Regions from separate parts of the Streptomyces globisporus C-1027 genome, predicted to be linked through region 1. Evidence: riboswitches for the same ligand, from Rfam matches in the RefSeq annotation. Region 1 holds a riboswitch; the other holds the start of a gene.
What was found. Region 1 has a riboswitch for glycine ahead of gcvP (aminomethyl-transferring glycine dehydrogenase). Riboswitches for the same ligand answer to the same signal wherever they lie in the genome.
Positions count from the first base shown of each region.

Region 2: linked by a shared signal. The riboswitch ahead of gcvT (glycine cleavage system aminomethyltransferase GcvT) and the one ahead of gcvP (aminomethyl-transferring glycine dehydrogenase) in region 1 are both predicted to bind glycine.

Region 1 is NZ_CP013738.1:1,089,059-1,096,097, forward strand. It holds gene gcvP (aminomethyl-transferring glycine dehydrogenase) at 1-1,240, opposite strand, end outside; glycine riboswitch at 1,436-1,533, opposite strand; gene WQO_RS04665 (PRC-barrel domain-containing protein) at 1,666-2,040, shown strand; gene WQO_RS04670 (DNA polymerase IV) at 1,959-3,419, opposite strand; gene WQO_RS04675 (MerR family transcriptional regulator) at 3,530-4,156, opposite strand; gene WQO_RS04680 (bifunctional nuclease family protein) at 4,328-4,801, opposite strand; gene ftsR (transcriptional regulator FtsR) at 4,855-5,598, opposite strand; gene WQO_RS04690 (FHA domain-containing protein) at 5,640-6,419, opposite strand; gene WQO_RS04695 (DUF881 domain-containing protein) at 6,610-7,039, opposite strand, start outside.
Region 2 is NZ_CP013738.1:5,712,209-5,719,247, reverse strand. It holds gene WQO_RS25295 (ABC transporter permease) at 1-107, opposite strand, end outside; gene WQO_RS25290 (ABC transporter substrate-binding protein) at 193-1,863, opposite strand; gene WQO_RS25285 (enhanced serine sensitivity protein SseB C-terminal domain-containing protein) at 2,115-2,903, opposite strand; gene WQO_RS25280 (enhanced serine sensitivity protein SseB) at 3,075-3,845, opposite strand; gene WQO_RS25275 (AAA family ATPase) at 3,935-4,609, opposite strand; glycine riboswitch at 4,815-4,912, shown strand; gene gcvT (glycine cleavage system aminomethyltransferase GcvT) at 5,090-6,253, shown strand; gene gcvH (glycine cleavage system protein GcvH) at 6,376-6,753, shown strand; gene glyA (serine hydroxymethyltransferase) at 6,772-7,039, shown strand, end outside.

The DNA.
Region 1 (7,039 bases):
CGCGGGCGTCGGCGACGATTCCGGCGGCCTTGCCGGGGGCCCGGACGGTCAGGGTGTCGAAGAACGCGCCGTGCACGACGTCGGCCCCGGCGGTGCGCAGGCCGTCGGCGAGGATCGCGGCGTAGCGGTGGGTGCGGCGGGCGATCGTCCGCAGCCCCTCGGGGCCGTGGTAGACCGCGTACATCCCGGCCATCACGGCGAGGAGTACCTGCGCGGTGCAGATGTTGCTGGTGGCCTTCTCGCGGCGGATGTGCTGCTCACGGGTCTGGAGGGCCAGACGGTAGGCCTTGTTGCCGTCGGCGTCGACGGAGACGCCGACGAGGCGGCCGGGCAGGGAGCGGGCGAACTTCTCGCGGACCGCCATGAAACCGGCGTGCGGGCCGCCGAAGCCCATCGGGACACCGAAGCGCTGGGTGGTACCGACCGCGATGTCGGCGCCGAGCGCGCCGGGCGAGGTGAGCAGCGTGAGGGCCAGCAGGTCGGCGGCGACGGTGACGATCGCGCCCAGCTCGTGGGCCTGCTCGATGACGGGCTCGATGGCGCGCACGGCACCGGAGGCGCCCGGGTACTGGAGCAGGACGCCGAAGACGCCGCGCTCGGCGATCTCGGCGGGGATGCCGTCGCTCAGGTCCGCGACGACGACCTCGACGCCGGTCGGCTCGGCGCGGGTCTCGATGACCGCGACGGTCTGCGGCAGGGTGTCGGCGTCGACCAGGAAGACGCCCTTCTTGACCTTGCCGACGCGCCGGGCGAGGGCCATCGCCTCGGCGGCGGCGGTGCCCTCGTCGAGCAGGGAGGCGCCGGAGGTGGGCAGCCCGGTCAGCTCGGCGACCATCGTCTGGAAGTTCAGGAGGGCTTCGAGCCGGCCCTGGGAGATCTCCGGCTGGTACGGCGTGTAGGCCGTGTACCACGCGGGGTTCTCCATGACGTTGCGCAGGATGACGGGCGGCGTGAAGGTGCCGTAGTAGCCGAGGCCGATCATCGGGGCCAGCACTTCGTTGCGGTCGGCCAGCGAGCGCAGCTCGGCCAGGACCTCCGCCTCGGTGCGCGCCGAGGGAAGGTTCAGGGCCTCCGCACTCTTGATCACGTCGGGCACCGCGGCGGCGGTCAGCTCGTCGAGGGAGCCGTAGCCGACCTGGGCGAGCATCTTCGCCTGGGCCTCGGCATCGGGCCCTATGTGGCGCTGCTCGAACGGAATGCCCTGCTCCAGCTGGGAGAGCGGAGTGCGACGGGGGGTCATGGTGGAGGCCTCCTGGTCTGTCACGACCTGCGAGGGGCACCACGGCGCGGGTGCCCGAACGGCCTCCCCCTCTGTCATCTCAACCTGAGAGCTTCACCGGCCCGCCCGGGGGGCGTGCCGGCTTTCACCGTCGGTGAGGGTCAGGGTCCACCCGGGCCTGCGCCCGCACGGATCCGCCCTGCTTTCCAGAGTGACCTCGTCCGTGCGGTACGGGGGCCTGAGAGATTCCGGGGAGGAGTTGCTCCTTCGGCGCCTCCGGATTCTCCACCGGAGGACTCTCCCGCACGGGGTCAGCAGCCACTGTCAGCGTACCAGCGGCCTCCGCGCCGGAGCTCTCGAGTGGCCGACACCACGGATCTGCATTTGTCTGGTGCTGGTGGAGCGACAGGACCGCCTTGAGCAGTCCGCGACCAGTGGGAGGCACCGTGCAGACGGATATCGATCCGCGCCGCCTGATCGGCCGCAAGGCCTTCGATCGCAAGGGCACCAAGATCGGAACGGTGGATGAGGTCTATCTCGACGACGCGACGGGTGTGCCCGAGTGGGCGGCCGTGCGCACCGGCCTGTTCAGCAGGGACGCCTTCGTCCCGCTGGAGCCCAGCGAGTTCGTCGAGGACGCGCTGCGCGTCCCCTTCGACCGGGCGCTGATCAAGGGCGCGCCGGACTTCGGCGTCGGCCGGCACCTGTCGCCCGAGCAGGAGCTGCAGCTCTACCGGCACTACGGGCTGGACTCACCGCCCCCGGAGGCCGCGGCGCCCGAGGACCGGGACTTCGGCAGGCTGGCGGGCCAGGAGGAGTAGTCGGGGCTCTCGCGGACGAGCGGCAGCGGATCGGCGGGCCGCAGCTGCGGGTCGTCGATCCGGAAGGTGAGGACCCGGCCGGGCGCGCTCCACGGTTCCTCGAACCGGACGGTGACCCGGCCGATCCCGCTGCCCTGCACCCAGCCGTGCCCGTGCTCCTCGTGGTGCACGTCGTGTCCGGCGGGCCAGCGGCGCGCGGCGAGCTGCTCGGCGCTGTCCGCCTCGGGCTCCGGGACGGCTTCCTCCTCACCGCCCTCAGCGGTCGGCGCGTGGTGTTCCAGGGCCCGCTGTGCGAGCTCCCGGGCGTCGGCGGCCTGGGCGAACAGGTCCTCCTGGGTGTAGTCGGCGAGTCCCGTGACGCCGACCCCCAGCAGCCTTACGCCGCCCGTGGTGTCGACGGACTCCAGCAGCCGCGCCGCCGCCTCGCGGACCACGGTGGGGTCGTCCGTGGGGCCTCTGAGCGTCTCGGAGCGGGTCAGCGTGGAGAAGTCGTAGCGGCGCACCTTCAGCACCACCGTGCGGCCCGACCGGTCGGCGGCGCGCAGCCGCTCCACGCACCGCACGGCCAGCCGCTCGACCTCGGCGCGCACCCGCACCCGGTCGTGCAGGTCCACGTCGAAGGTGTCCTCCACCGATACGGACTTGGCGTCCCGCTCGGCGACCACGGGCCGGTCGTCGAGGCCCAGCGCCATCCGGAAGAGCCCGTGACCGTGGGCCTTGCCGATCAGCCGCACGAGCTCCGCCTCGCCCGCCTCGGCCAGATCGTGGACAGTGGTCATCCCGGCACGCCGGAGATGGTCGCCGGTGGCCGGGCCGACCCCCGGCAGGATGCGAACGGACATGGGGGCGAGCAGCTCGCGCTCCGTGCCCGGCTCGATGAGGACGAGTCCGTCCGGCTTCGCCTGCTCCGAGGCGATCTTGGCGAGCATCTTGGAGCCCGCGAGTCCGACGGACCCGCTCAGGCCGGTCACGGCGCGGATGGCCACCCGCAGCCCCTCCCCCGTGGCGCGGGCCGAGGCCGAGTCGTCCGCCGTCCCGCCGGCCTCCAGGTCCACGAAGGCCTCGTCCAGGCTGAGCGGCTCCACCAGCGGAGACAGCCGCCCCAGCAGCTCCATCACCTGGTCGCTCACCGTCCGGTACAGGGAGAAGCGGGGCACCAGGTAGGCCGCGTTCGGCGCGAGCCGCCGGGCCTGCGCGGTGGGCATCGCCGAGTGCACGCCCAGCCGCCGGGCCTCGTACGAGGCGGTGGCGACCACTCCGCGCGGGCCGAGGCCGCCCACCACGACCGCCTTGCCGCGCAGACTCGGCTTGGCCGCCTGCTCCGCCGACGCGTAGAAGGCGTCCATGTCCAGGTGAAGGATGGTGGGCGCGGGTCTCACACCGTCGATGCTGCCCTACGGCACTGACAACGGGACGGTCCGGCACCCCGTGAGGCCCCGGACCGTCCCGTGTCCGTCGTTCTGTCGCGTCGTACTGCTCGCCGGGCCGCTCAGCCCGCTCGGTTACGCCGCCGGGCCAGCTCGTCCGCGGGGTTGTGGCCGATGAGCGTCTCGCCGGTGTCGACCCGCTCGCCGTGCAGCTGCGAGAGCGCCGCGTCCACGTCCCGCCAGACGACGCCGACGGCGATCCCGAAGACCCCCTGCCCGCCCTGGAGCAGGCTGACGACCTCGTCGGGCGAGGAGCACTCGTAGACCGAGGCGCCGTCGCTCATCAGCGTCATACGCTCGAGATCCTGGAAACCGCGGTCCCGCAGATGCTGGACCGTGGTGCGGATGTTCTGGAGCGCGACCCCGGTGTCCAGGAACCGCTTGACGATCTTGAGGAGGACCACGTCCCGGAAACTGTAGAGACGCTGGGTCCCCGACCCGTAGGCCGGGCGCACACTGGGTTCGACCAGTCCCGTACGGGCCCAGTAGTCCAGCTGGCGGTAGGTGATCCCCGCCGCCGCGCACGCCGTCGGTCCGCGATAGCCGATGTCGCCGGCATCGCTCGCCACTGCCTCGCCGCCCCCTGCCACCGCCGCCGGTTGAACCGGCTGCCTGATGGCGTGGTCGGCTCCACTGCCGTGCTGCGGATACGGCCCACCCGCCGCCGCTCCGTCGCCGCTGCTTCTCACGCCGACCTCCGTCCTTGACCTGCCCACTCGAAGGTAGGCAGTCACTCGGGGTGCGTCAACGATCGCCACACTCGGCACGCCGAGTGATAATCACCCTGAGGGTGGTTTCCCGTGTCTCGTTTCCGGGAAAGGCTTGCCGGATGCGCTGACGGCACCCCCCTTGCGGGACGGTCACTGGCTGTTCGTACCGAAGTCCTCCGGAGAGATCTGGTCGAGGAATTCGCGGAACTTCTCCACCTCGTCCTCCTGCTCGTCGGGGATCGCGATGCCCGCATCGTCCAGCACGCCGTCACTGCCGTAGATCGGCGTGCCGGTCCGCAGGGCGAGCGCTATGGCGTCGGAGGGCCGCGCGCTCACCTCGACTCCGCTGGCGAAGACGAGCTCCGCGTAGAAGACCCCTTCGCGCAGGTCCGTGATGCGGACCTCGGTGAGCTCCTGGCCCACGGCCTCGAGCACATCCTTGAACAGGTCATGGGTCAGCGGCCTGGCGGGAGCCATGCCCTGCTGGGCGAAGGCAATCGCGGTCGCCTCCCCCGGACCGATCCAAATGGGGAGGTACCGGTCGCCTCCCACTTCACGCAGGAGAACGATCGGTTGGTTGGAGGGCATTTCCACCCGGACACCGACAACGTCGAGCTCGTTCACACAGCAACCCTAGGACGTGCTCGCCATGTTTGGGTAGTCGGGCACCGCCGAGGTCAGTGCAGACGGGTGCGCAGAGCGCTCTGCACGAGCGCCGCGTGCAGCCGGACGGACAGCTCGGCGAGCTCGTTCGCGGTGGCCTCGGCATGGGCTCTGGTCTGCGGATTACGGTGCCGGCGCAAGGGTGCGACCACCTGCTCCACCAGGCCCGCCTCCCGGTCGGCCGAGGCCCGCATGGCCCGAAGATGACGTGGTTCCAGACCGAAACGACCCAGATCCGCCACCAGCCTGGCGACGGTCACCATCTCGGCGTCGTAGCCGCCGTCCGGGGACGGGACGATGAGCCCGTAGGACTCCCACTCGGTCAGCCGCTCCTCGTCGACCTCGGCGGCAGCGAGCAGCTCCGCCCGCCCGATCCGGGCGGCGGTCGGCCCACCGGGGCCGACCTCCCACACCCCGTCGGTGAGGTCGCGCTGCGCACCCGGCGAGGGCAGCACGGGCTGCTCCCCCCGGGCCAGCGCGTCCAGGTGCTCCCGGATGACCTTCAGTGGCAGATAGTGATCCCGCTGCATGCGGAGCACCTGGGCCAGGCGCTCCACATCACGCGGGGCGAACTTCCGGTATCCGGAAGGAGTGCGCTGCGGCTCGATGAGCCCCTCGGCCTCCAGGAACCGGATCTTGGAGATGGTGACTTCGGGAAACTCCTCGCGCAGCTGGATGAGCACCGTTCCGATGCTCATCGGTCGCGCTTCCGCGGTGGCGGTGCCGTGACCGGCACCGCCTGTCGGTGTTCGCAGCATGGGCCTTCCTGGGGGTCCCCCCGGACGAGGTCCGGGGCTGGTCACACTCCCCGCGGGCTCGCGTAGAAGACCAGGCGGTACTTCCCGATCTGGACTTCGTCGCCGTTGGACAGCGGGACCGAATCGATGCGCTCACGGTTGACGTAGGTGCCGTTGAGGCTGCCGACATCGCCCACTGTGAAGCTACCTTCCGGGCTCCTGCGGAACTCCACATGACGCCGCGACACGGTCACGTCATCGAGAAAGATGTCGCTCTGCGGGTGACGGCCGGCCGTGGTCAGATCGCTGTCGAGCAGGAAGCGGCTGCCGGAGTTCGGACCGCGCCGCACGACCAGCAGTGCCGAGCCCGCGGGCAGGGCGTCGACCGCGGCCTGGGCCTCCGGGGAGAGCGAGGGCAGAGCGGTCTGGCCGGTCGCCTCCGCCTCGTACGCCTCGAGACCGGAGATGGAGATCGTGGACGTCGTCTCCGAGGGACGCTCGGGAACGCCGCCCCGCAGCGGCGCACCGCAGTTGGAGCAGAACTTGCTGGCCTCCGCGTTGCGGTGACCGCACCTCGTACAGACCGGCATCGACGAGCCCTCCGGGGTGAACCCTCCACCCGTGCTCGAGGCTGATGGTGCGCCGAAACCTATGCGCCCGGCACCGGCAGGGTCAACAGACGACACGCCGTCACCCCCCGGGGCTCCGGACACCTCGTCGCGGAAGAGCGGACGCTCCGCCTCCTGCTCCTCGCCCTGGGCGTGGCGCGGAGCGCGGTGGCGGGCAGCACTGTTGCTGTCCTCGCGTGCACTCTTCCCGAACAACTTCGCAAACAACTTCACGGGCGATTCCCCTTGACCGACATAGACCCGCCCGTGGGGCAGGACGAACCCTGATTGAACACACCTGCCGACCCGGACATCTTCACAACGTCCGTATCCACCCGACAGTTTCCACCACGCACCACCAATCCGGTGCGGCGACCCCCCGCAACCGTTCGACCCGGTCGAGCGGCCCCCGCGCTCGCCCCGCTCACGGGGAGGACGACCGAGCGTAGTCAGGCCGCTGCGCCGGTCGCAAGGCGTCGACGACGATGTCGTCGGACCGCTCCACGAGCACGGTGGCCTGCTCCTTCTCCAGCGTCTGGACCACACCGCCGGGGATGTTGAGGGCGGGCTCCAGATCCTGCGGCTTGCCGATCACCGCGAACTCGTACGGTGCTTCGATCTTCTTTCCGTCGACCTGGACGTCCCCTGCGTCCCCGGAGAAGTAGGTGTTGGCCACCACCCGCACCCCGTTGACCTGAATGGCCTCGGCCCCTGCCGCCCTCAGCTCCTGAATGGCGTCCAGCAGCATGTCGGGCGCGACCGCGCGCGCGGGGTCGGTGATCGTCAGGGTGATGCCGGGGCCCTGTGCCGCGACGGTGCCCGCGAGGATGCCGAGCTGGCGTTCCTTCTCCAGC
Region 2 (7,039 bases), 4.6 Mb from region 1:
GAGGCGGGTCCGCCGGGCAGTCGGTTCAGCCAGAGGAACAGCAGGACCGACAGGCCGAGCAGGGTGGGAATGAGCTGGAGAAGTCTTCTTACGACGAGTCGCAGCACCCCGCATGCCCCTTTCTCACGTGCGTCGAAGCGGGTCCGCCCGGCCACCTGGTTGCTGTGGCCGGGCGGACCCGCTGGTGTGCGATTACTTGAAGGAGACCTCGGCGAAGTTCTCCTGCGTCAGCGGGGAGACCTTCGGCGGGTTGACGTTCTTCGCGAACGCGATGGCCGGGGGCGACGAGGAGATCGGCACGCCCGGGACGTACTCGGCGATGGCCTCGTTGGCCTTCTTGTAGGCCTCGGTGCGGCCGGCCGGGTCCGTGATCTTCGAAGCGGCGTTCACGGCGTCGAAGACCTTCTGGTCCTTGAAGCCCCACTGCTTGTCCGGTCCGGCGAACCAGGTGCCGATGAAGTTGTAGCCGTCGTTGAAGTCACCGGTCCAGCCGAGCATGTGCAGGGCGCAGGAGCCGGCCTCGGTGGCGTCCAGGTAGTCCGGGGCCCACTTCATGGCCTTCGGCTTGATGGTGATGCCGGCCTTCTCCAGGTCGGCCTTCATCAGCTCGAACATGTCCTGCGGGGCAGGCATGTACGGGCGGGTGACCTCGGTCGGGTAGCAGAAGTCGATGGAGAGCTTCTCCTCGCCGGCCTGCTTGAGGAGGTCCTTCGCCTTGGCGGTGTCGAACGGGTAGGTCTTCACCTTGTCCGAGAAACCGGCGACCGTGTCGGGCATGAACTGGGTCGCGACCTTGCCGCCCTCGGGCAGCTGGGTGTTGACGAGGTTCTCGCGGTCGATGGCGTGGGTGATCGCCTGACGGACCTCGGGCTTCTTCAGCGCGGGGTTCGCCGACTGGCTCATGCCGAGGTAGAAGATGTTGAAGACGTCACGGGTCGGGACCTCGTAACCCTCCTTCTCCAGCGTCGTCACGTCGGCCGGCGCGACCAGGTCGTAGCCGTCGATGTCACCCGCCTGGAGCGCCTGGCGGCGGGTCTCCTCGGTGGAGATGGTGCGGAAGACCAGGTTCTTCACCTTGGCCTTGGCGCCCCAGTAGTCGTCGAAGCGCTCCAGGGAGACTTCCTTGTTCCCCTTGTTCCACTTGACGATCTTGTACGGGCCGGTACCGGCGACCGTGCCGGCCTCCTGGCTGTACTTGGGGTACGTGATCGCGTCGCCCTTGGCGGTCGCGTCCTGCTTCTCGTACTCCTTGATGGCCTTCGGCGAGTGGATCGCGAGCGCCTGGAGGGAGAATCCGCCCGGCAGGTTCGCCGAGGGCTCGTTCACCTCGATGACGGCCGTGTTCTCGTCCTTGGCGGTGCAGGACTTGTAGTTGGGCTTGGGCGCCTCGGCGTCCTCGTTCTTCGCGAACCCGCCCATGATGGTCTGCCAGTAGTAGGAGACCGCGCTGGACTGGTACGTGCCCTTCCAGTTGAACCAGTGGTCGTAGTTCGCGCAGACCGCGGCGGCGTTGAACGCCTCGCCGTCGTGGAACTTGACGTTCTGGCGGAGGTTGAACGTCCAGACCTTGCCGGCCTCGTCGCTCGACCACTTCTCGGCGAGACCGCCGACGAGCTTGCTGCCGCCGGGCTCGTGCTCCAGAAGCGCCTCGAAGGCCTGACGAGTGACGCGGAACGTCTCGCCGTCGCTCGCGAGGGCAGGGTCGAGGGAACCGGGGTCACCGGCTCCGGCGAAGACGAAGGTGTCCTTGTCGCCCCCCTTGGCGTCACCCCCGTCCCGATCGCTGGAACAGCCCGTGGCGATCAGACCGACAGCGACCGCTGTCGTGATCGCCCGGACAGCCCGGGACTTGAATATGCGCATGGGTCCACCCCTGGTTCGCCATGTGGTGAGGTTGATGGCCGCACACTACAGACGGTGCCTGCCGCAAGAGAACAGTCCGGATAGCGGTGAGACCTAGTCGAGACCCGGACAGTTAACAAACCGTCCAGTTCCGGGACATCCTCCCGGGGGAAGTTAACAAGCCGGACATCGAGGGGTGTTCGACGGAGGGTGACGGAGGGCGGAGCCCTTCCCCGCGACGGGGGTTCGTCGGACCCTCGGGGCTCTTCGCCTCAGCGCGGCAGCGGCGGGTAGCCGTAGCCCGGGGCGGCGGCCGGAGGCGGGCCGGCCGGGGCGTGGGCCTCGCGGTCGTAGAACGGGCGGGTGTTGGCGCGCAGCCACATGCCGACCGGGTCGTACTCGTCGGAGAGCGCGACGGTGGAGACGGGCAGCCCGTCGGGGACCGCGCCGACCGACTGCCGCATCATCTCGCGCACCGATTCGACGGCGGCGCGGCCGGTATCGTAGAGGTCGAGGCCGATCGCGAGATACGGGACGCCGACCGCGGGGTGCACCCAGGCGCGGCGCAGGGAGCGGATCGCGGGGGTGCGGTGGGCGTTCTGGGTGAGCAGGGCGTAGAACTGCGGGAGTTCGATGGCGGGTTCGCTCAGCCGGAGGGGGCCGGCGGGCAGCCGGTCCAGGCCGGTCGCGATACGGCGCAGATCGAGCCAGGGGATGCCGACGCCGCCCCCGGGGGCGTGCGGGTTGAGCCAGATGCCCCAGCGGTCGGGGAACAGGGCGCGGGCGATCTCGCGTCCGGTGACCAGCTCGTGGGCTCGGTTCCAGCCACTGGCGGAGAGCTCCTGGGCGGAGGTGACGCAGGGGGCGTACCCGAGGCCGTCGATCTCCATGTTCCCGTACTGGGCGTCCGGCGAGCCGGCCGTGCCGTGCCAGAGCAGCATCCAGATCCGGCCCTCGGCGACAGCGGAGAGCAGCTCCTCGTAGGCGTCGTAACGCCCGGGGGTCACCTGGCGGAGCAGCTGCTCCACCTTTCCGGCCGCCGCGGTGCCTGACGCACTCACCCTGGGTTCCGCCCCTCGTCGATCCGTCGCAGATCCGTCGCATTCACGCCATCGCTCCCGGGCACACGGGAGCGACCACGCCATCAAACCAGCTTATGCGCCATTTCAGGGACCGACTTGACGCCACGGTCCCGCGGCGCCCGGTCACCAGGGCCTGCGCATCGGTGGCCCTCAGTGGCCCTCGCGGCGGTAGAACGGGCGGACCTTCTCCCGCATCCAGTCGCCCACGAGGTCCTGGGCCACGTCGAGCAGGACCAGGTTCACCGGCCACGGCACCTGGACCCGGCCGAGGGCGCGGCCGATGGCGTCCATGGGGGCGCTCTGCCCCGCTCCGTCCCAGGTGGCGAACTCGACGCCGACGAAGAGGACCGGGTCGCCGCCCTCGATGCTGGCCAGCGTCCGGCGGGCGGTGCTCACGACCCCGGTGGCCTCGAACTCCTCGGCCACGGCGGTGAGGAAATCGACCGGGTCGTGCTGCCAGTCCGGCTCGAACAGCCGGACCCGGCCGCCGGTGGCGGGCCCGTCCAGGGCGGTGCGGCCCGCCCGGCAGAGCTCGGCGACGGCGGGCGGCGGCAGCGGTATGCCGACGGCGCCGCCCGGGTTCACGGCGATCCCGACCTGCGGGGGCAGGCCCCGGGCGAAGTCGCGGGCGGGCGCGACGGTGAAGGACATGTGGCTGCCGACGCAGCTGAGGAACTGGGCCTCCGAGCTGAAGACGGGGACGAAGGCCGCGCCGTCGATCTCCATCATCGGCAGGTCGAGGTCCGCGCTCGCGGGGGTGCCGCCGTTCGGCAGGGGCACCCAGACGGAACTGCGGCCGAGCACCTCGACGAGGCGGCCGCCCGCGTCCGGGACGCCGAGCGAGGCCGTCAGCACCTCTTCGAGCTCGTTGGCGGGCCACCCCTGCTGGGGGTGGGCCGGTGCGGGTGCCGGAATGTCCACTGGCTCTGTGCCCTCTCTCAACCGCCCGGGCCGCACCGCGGCGGCCCTCTGCTCCGGCCAGCACCCTAACCGCAGCGGGCGGTGGAAGCTCAGGCGTCCGTGAAGGAGATCCGGCCGAGCGCCCCCGCGGCCTCCCGGTCGAGCAGCACCGCGGAGGTGCAGCCGGCGGGCAGCAGACCCTCTTCGGTGTCGCGGAGCAGCCGGGCCACCGCGTGCCGGTGGCGGGCGAAGGCGTAGCCGGAGACCCCGCGGCCGCGCTCGCGCTGGCCCTGCCGGGCCACCTCGGGCGTCACGTCGAGCAGGATCAGATGGAAGGTGCGGCCCCGGGCCACCGCGTGCCGGGCGAGCCAGCGGCGTACCCAGGTCTGGGTGCCGCAGTCGTGCACGACGACGGATTCGCCGGAGCGCAGGGCTTTCCGCAGGCCGAGGTAGTGCGCGGCGCGGACGAGGGGCCGGTAGAGGGCGTAGGGCAGTAAGCCGGGCACGGCGGCGGCCCAGCTGTCACGGGTGTTCTGGGAGTCGATGGCCCGCCCCTGCACGGCCCGCCGGATGAGGGTGGACTTGCCGCTGCCGGGGAGCCCGGAGACCACGACGATGTCACCGGCGGTGAGATCGAGGCTGTACGGGCCGTTGCCGGTGCGCCCGCGCAGGTCTCGTACCACCGGCGCACGGGTTTCCAGCAGCTCCCGCACGGGAGCGCTGCGCCGAGCGGGCACCGCGCCGTGCGCGACCCCCGCGGCCGGTACCGACCGCTGCAACGTCATCGCCCATCCCCCTGCTGTCGGGTCTCGCCCATCTGCTTCTGAAGTGTAAAGAAAAGGCAATGCGGCACAACCGACATCGGAACCGCCGTCCGGATCATGCCCCGATCGCGGGGCTTCACGTCCCCGGGGAACGGAGTGGAGACCGGACCCCCCACTCCCGGCCGATGCATGCGATGATGACCCCGCCAACTGCATACCGGCCGTTCGAATCCGCGCGGGAGAGTTCCGGCCACAGTGTGAGCCGGGCGCCGAAGGAGCAAGATCCTCCCTTGAATCTCTCAGGCCCCGTACCGCGTGGATGAGGCAGATCTGAAAAGCGAGTCGCCCCGCGACTCCACCCAAGGTGCAAGCCGAGCCCCCTGAACCGGGGCGCCCTCCAGGGGCATACCCCGCCAGGGGCTATCGGCGAACCTCTCAGGTTCCGATGACAGATGGGGAGGATTTTCCGTCCTGACGTCGTCATGCCCTGGAGCCGTATCCATGAGCACTGCCCCCCGTCATACCGCCCTCCCGTCGCCCACCACCCCGCCTGATGGTGCTGCGTACCAAAGCCCCATTCAGGCGCTGCACCGCTCGCTCGGCGCCACCATGACCGACTTCGCGGGCTGGGACATGCCCCTGCGGTACGCCAGCGAGCGCGACGAGCACAACGCCGTACGCACCCGGGCCGGTCTCTTCGACCTCTCCCACATGGGCGAGATCACCGTCACCGGGCCCGAGGCCGCCGCCTTCCTGAGCTACGCGCTGGTGGGCAACATCGCCACCGTCGGCAACGGCCGGGCCCGCTACACGATGATCGTCCAGGAGGACGGCGGGATCGTCGACGACCTGATCGTCTACCGGCTGGGCGAGACCGAGTACATGGTGGTCGCCAACGCGGGCAACGCCCAGACCGTGCTGGACGCGCTGACCGGGCGCGTCGGCGGCTTCGACGCCGAGGTGCGCGACGACCGGGACGCCTACGCGCTGCTCGCGGTCCAGGGCCCCGAGTCGCCAGCGATCATGAAGGCCGTCACCGACGCCGATCTGGACGGGCTGAAGTACTACGCGGGCCTGCCGGGCACGGTCGCCGGGGTCCCCGCCCTCATCGCCCGTACCGGCTACACCGGCGAGGACGGCTTCGAGCTGTTCGTGGCGCCCGAGCACGCCGAGCAGCTGTGGCGGGCGCTGACCGAGGCCGGCGCGCCGCACGGCCTGATCCCGTGCGGGCTCTCCTGCCGGGACACGCTGCGCCTGGAGGCGGGCATGCCGCTGTACGGGCACGAGCTGACGACCGCGCTGACCCCGTTCGACGCGGGTCTGGGCCGGGTCGTGAAGTTCGAGAAGGAGGGCGACTTCGTCGGCCGCGAGGCGCTGCAGGCCGCCGCCGAGCGCGCCGAGTCCGCCCCGCCGCGCAAGCTGGTCGGCCTGATCGCCGAGGGCCGCCGGGTCCCGCGCGCCGGTTTCCCGGTCGTCGCCGACGGCAAGGTGATCGGCGAGGTCACCTCCGGCGCCCCCTCCCCCACCCTGGGCAAGCCGATCGCCATGGCGTACGTGGACGCGGCCTTCGCCGCGCCGGGCACCGAGGGCGTGGGCGTGGACATCCGGGGCACGCACGAGCCGTACGAGGTCGTCGCGCTGCCGTTCTACAAGCGCCAGAAGTGATATTCCGGAACAACCCGGCCCCTCGTATCAGCGTGCGGACGTCACAGAAGTGACGTACCTCCGTCTCACACCGCAAGACCACCGTTCATCAGCACTCCCCCGCGTACAGGAGAATTCAGGTCATGAGCAACCCCCAGCAGCTGCGGTACAGCAAGGAGCACGAGTGGCTGTCGGCCCTCGAGGACGGCGTGGCCACCATCGGCATCACGGAGTACGCGGCCAACGCGCTCGGTGACGTCGTCTACGCCCAGCTCCCGGAGGTCGGTGACACGGTGACCGCGGGCGAGACCTGCGGCGAACTGGAGTCGACCAAGTCCGTCAGCGATCTGTACTCGCCGGTGACCGGTGAGGTGACGGCGGCCAACCAGGACGTCGTGGACGACCCCTCGCTGGTGAACTCCGCTCCCTTCGAGGGCGGCTGGCTGTTCAAGGTGCGCGTCGCGGAGGAGCCGGCCGATCTGCTCTCCGCCGACGAGTACACCGCGTTCTCCGGCAACTGAGACCTAAGGGACCCCCTGATGTCGCTTCTGAACTCCTCCCTCCACGAGCTGGACCCGGACGTCGCCGCCGCCGTCGACGCCGAGCTCCACCGTCAGCAGTCCACCCTCGAAATGATCGCCTCGGAGAACTTCGCTCCGGTCGCCGTCATGGAGGCGCAGGGCTCCGTCCTCACCAACAAGTACGCCGAGGGCTACCCCGGCCGCCGCTACTACGGGGGCTGTGAGCACGTCGACGTCGTCGAGCAGATCGCGATCGACCGGATCAAGGCCCTGTTCGGCGCCGAGG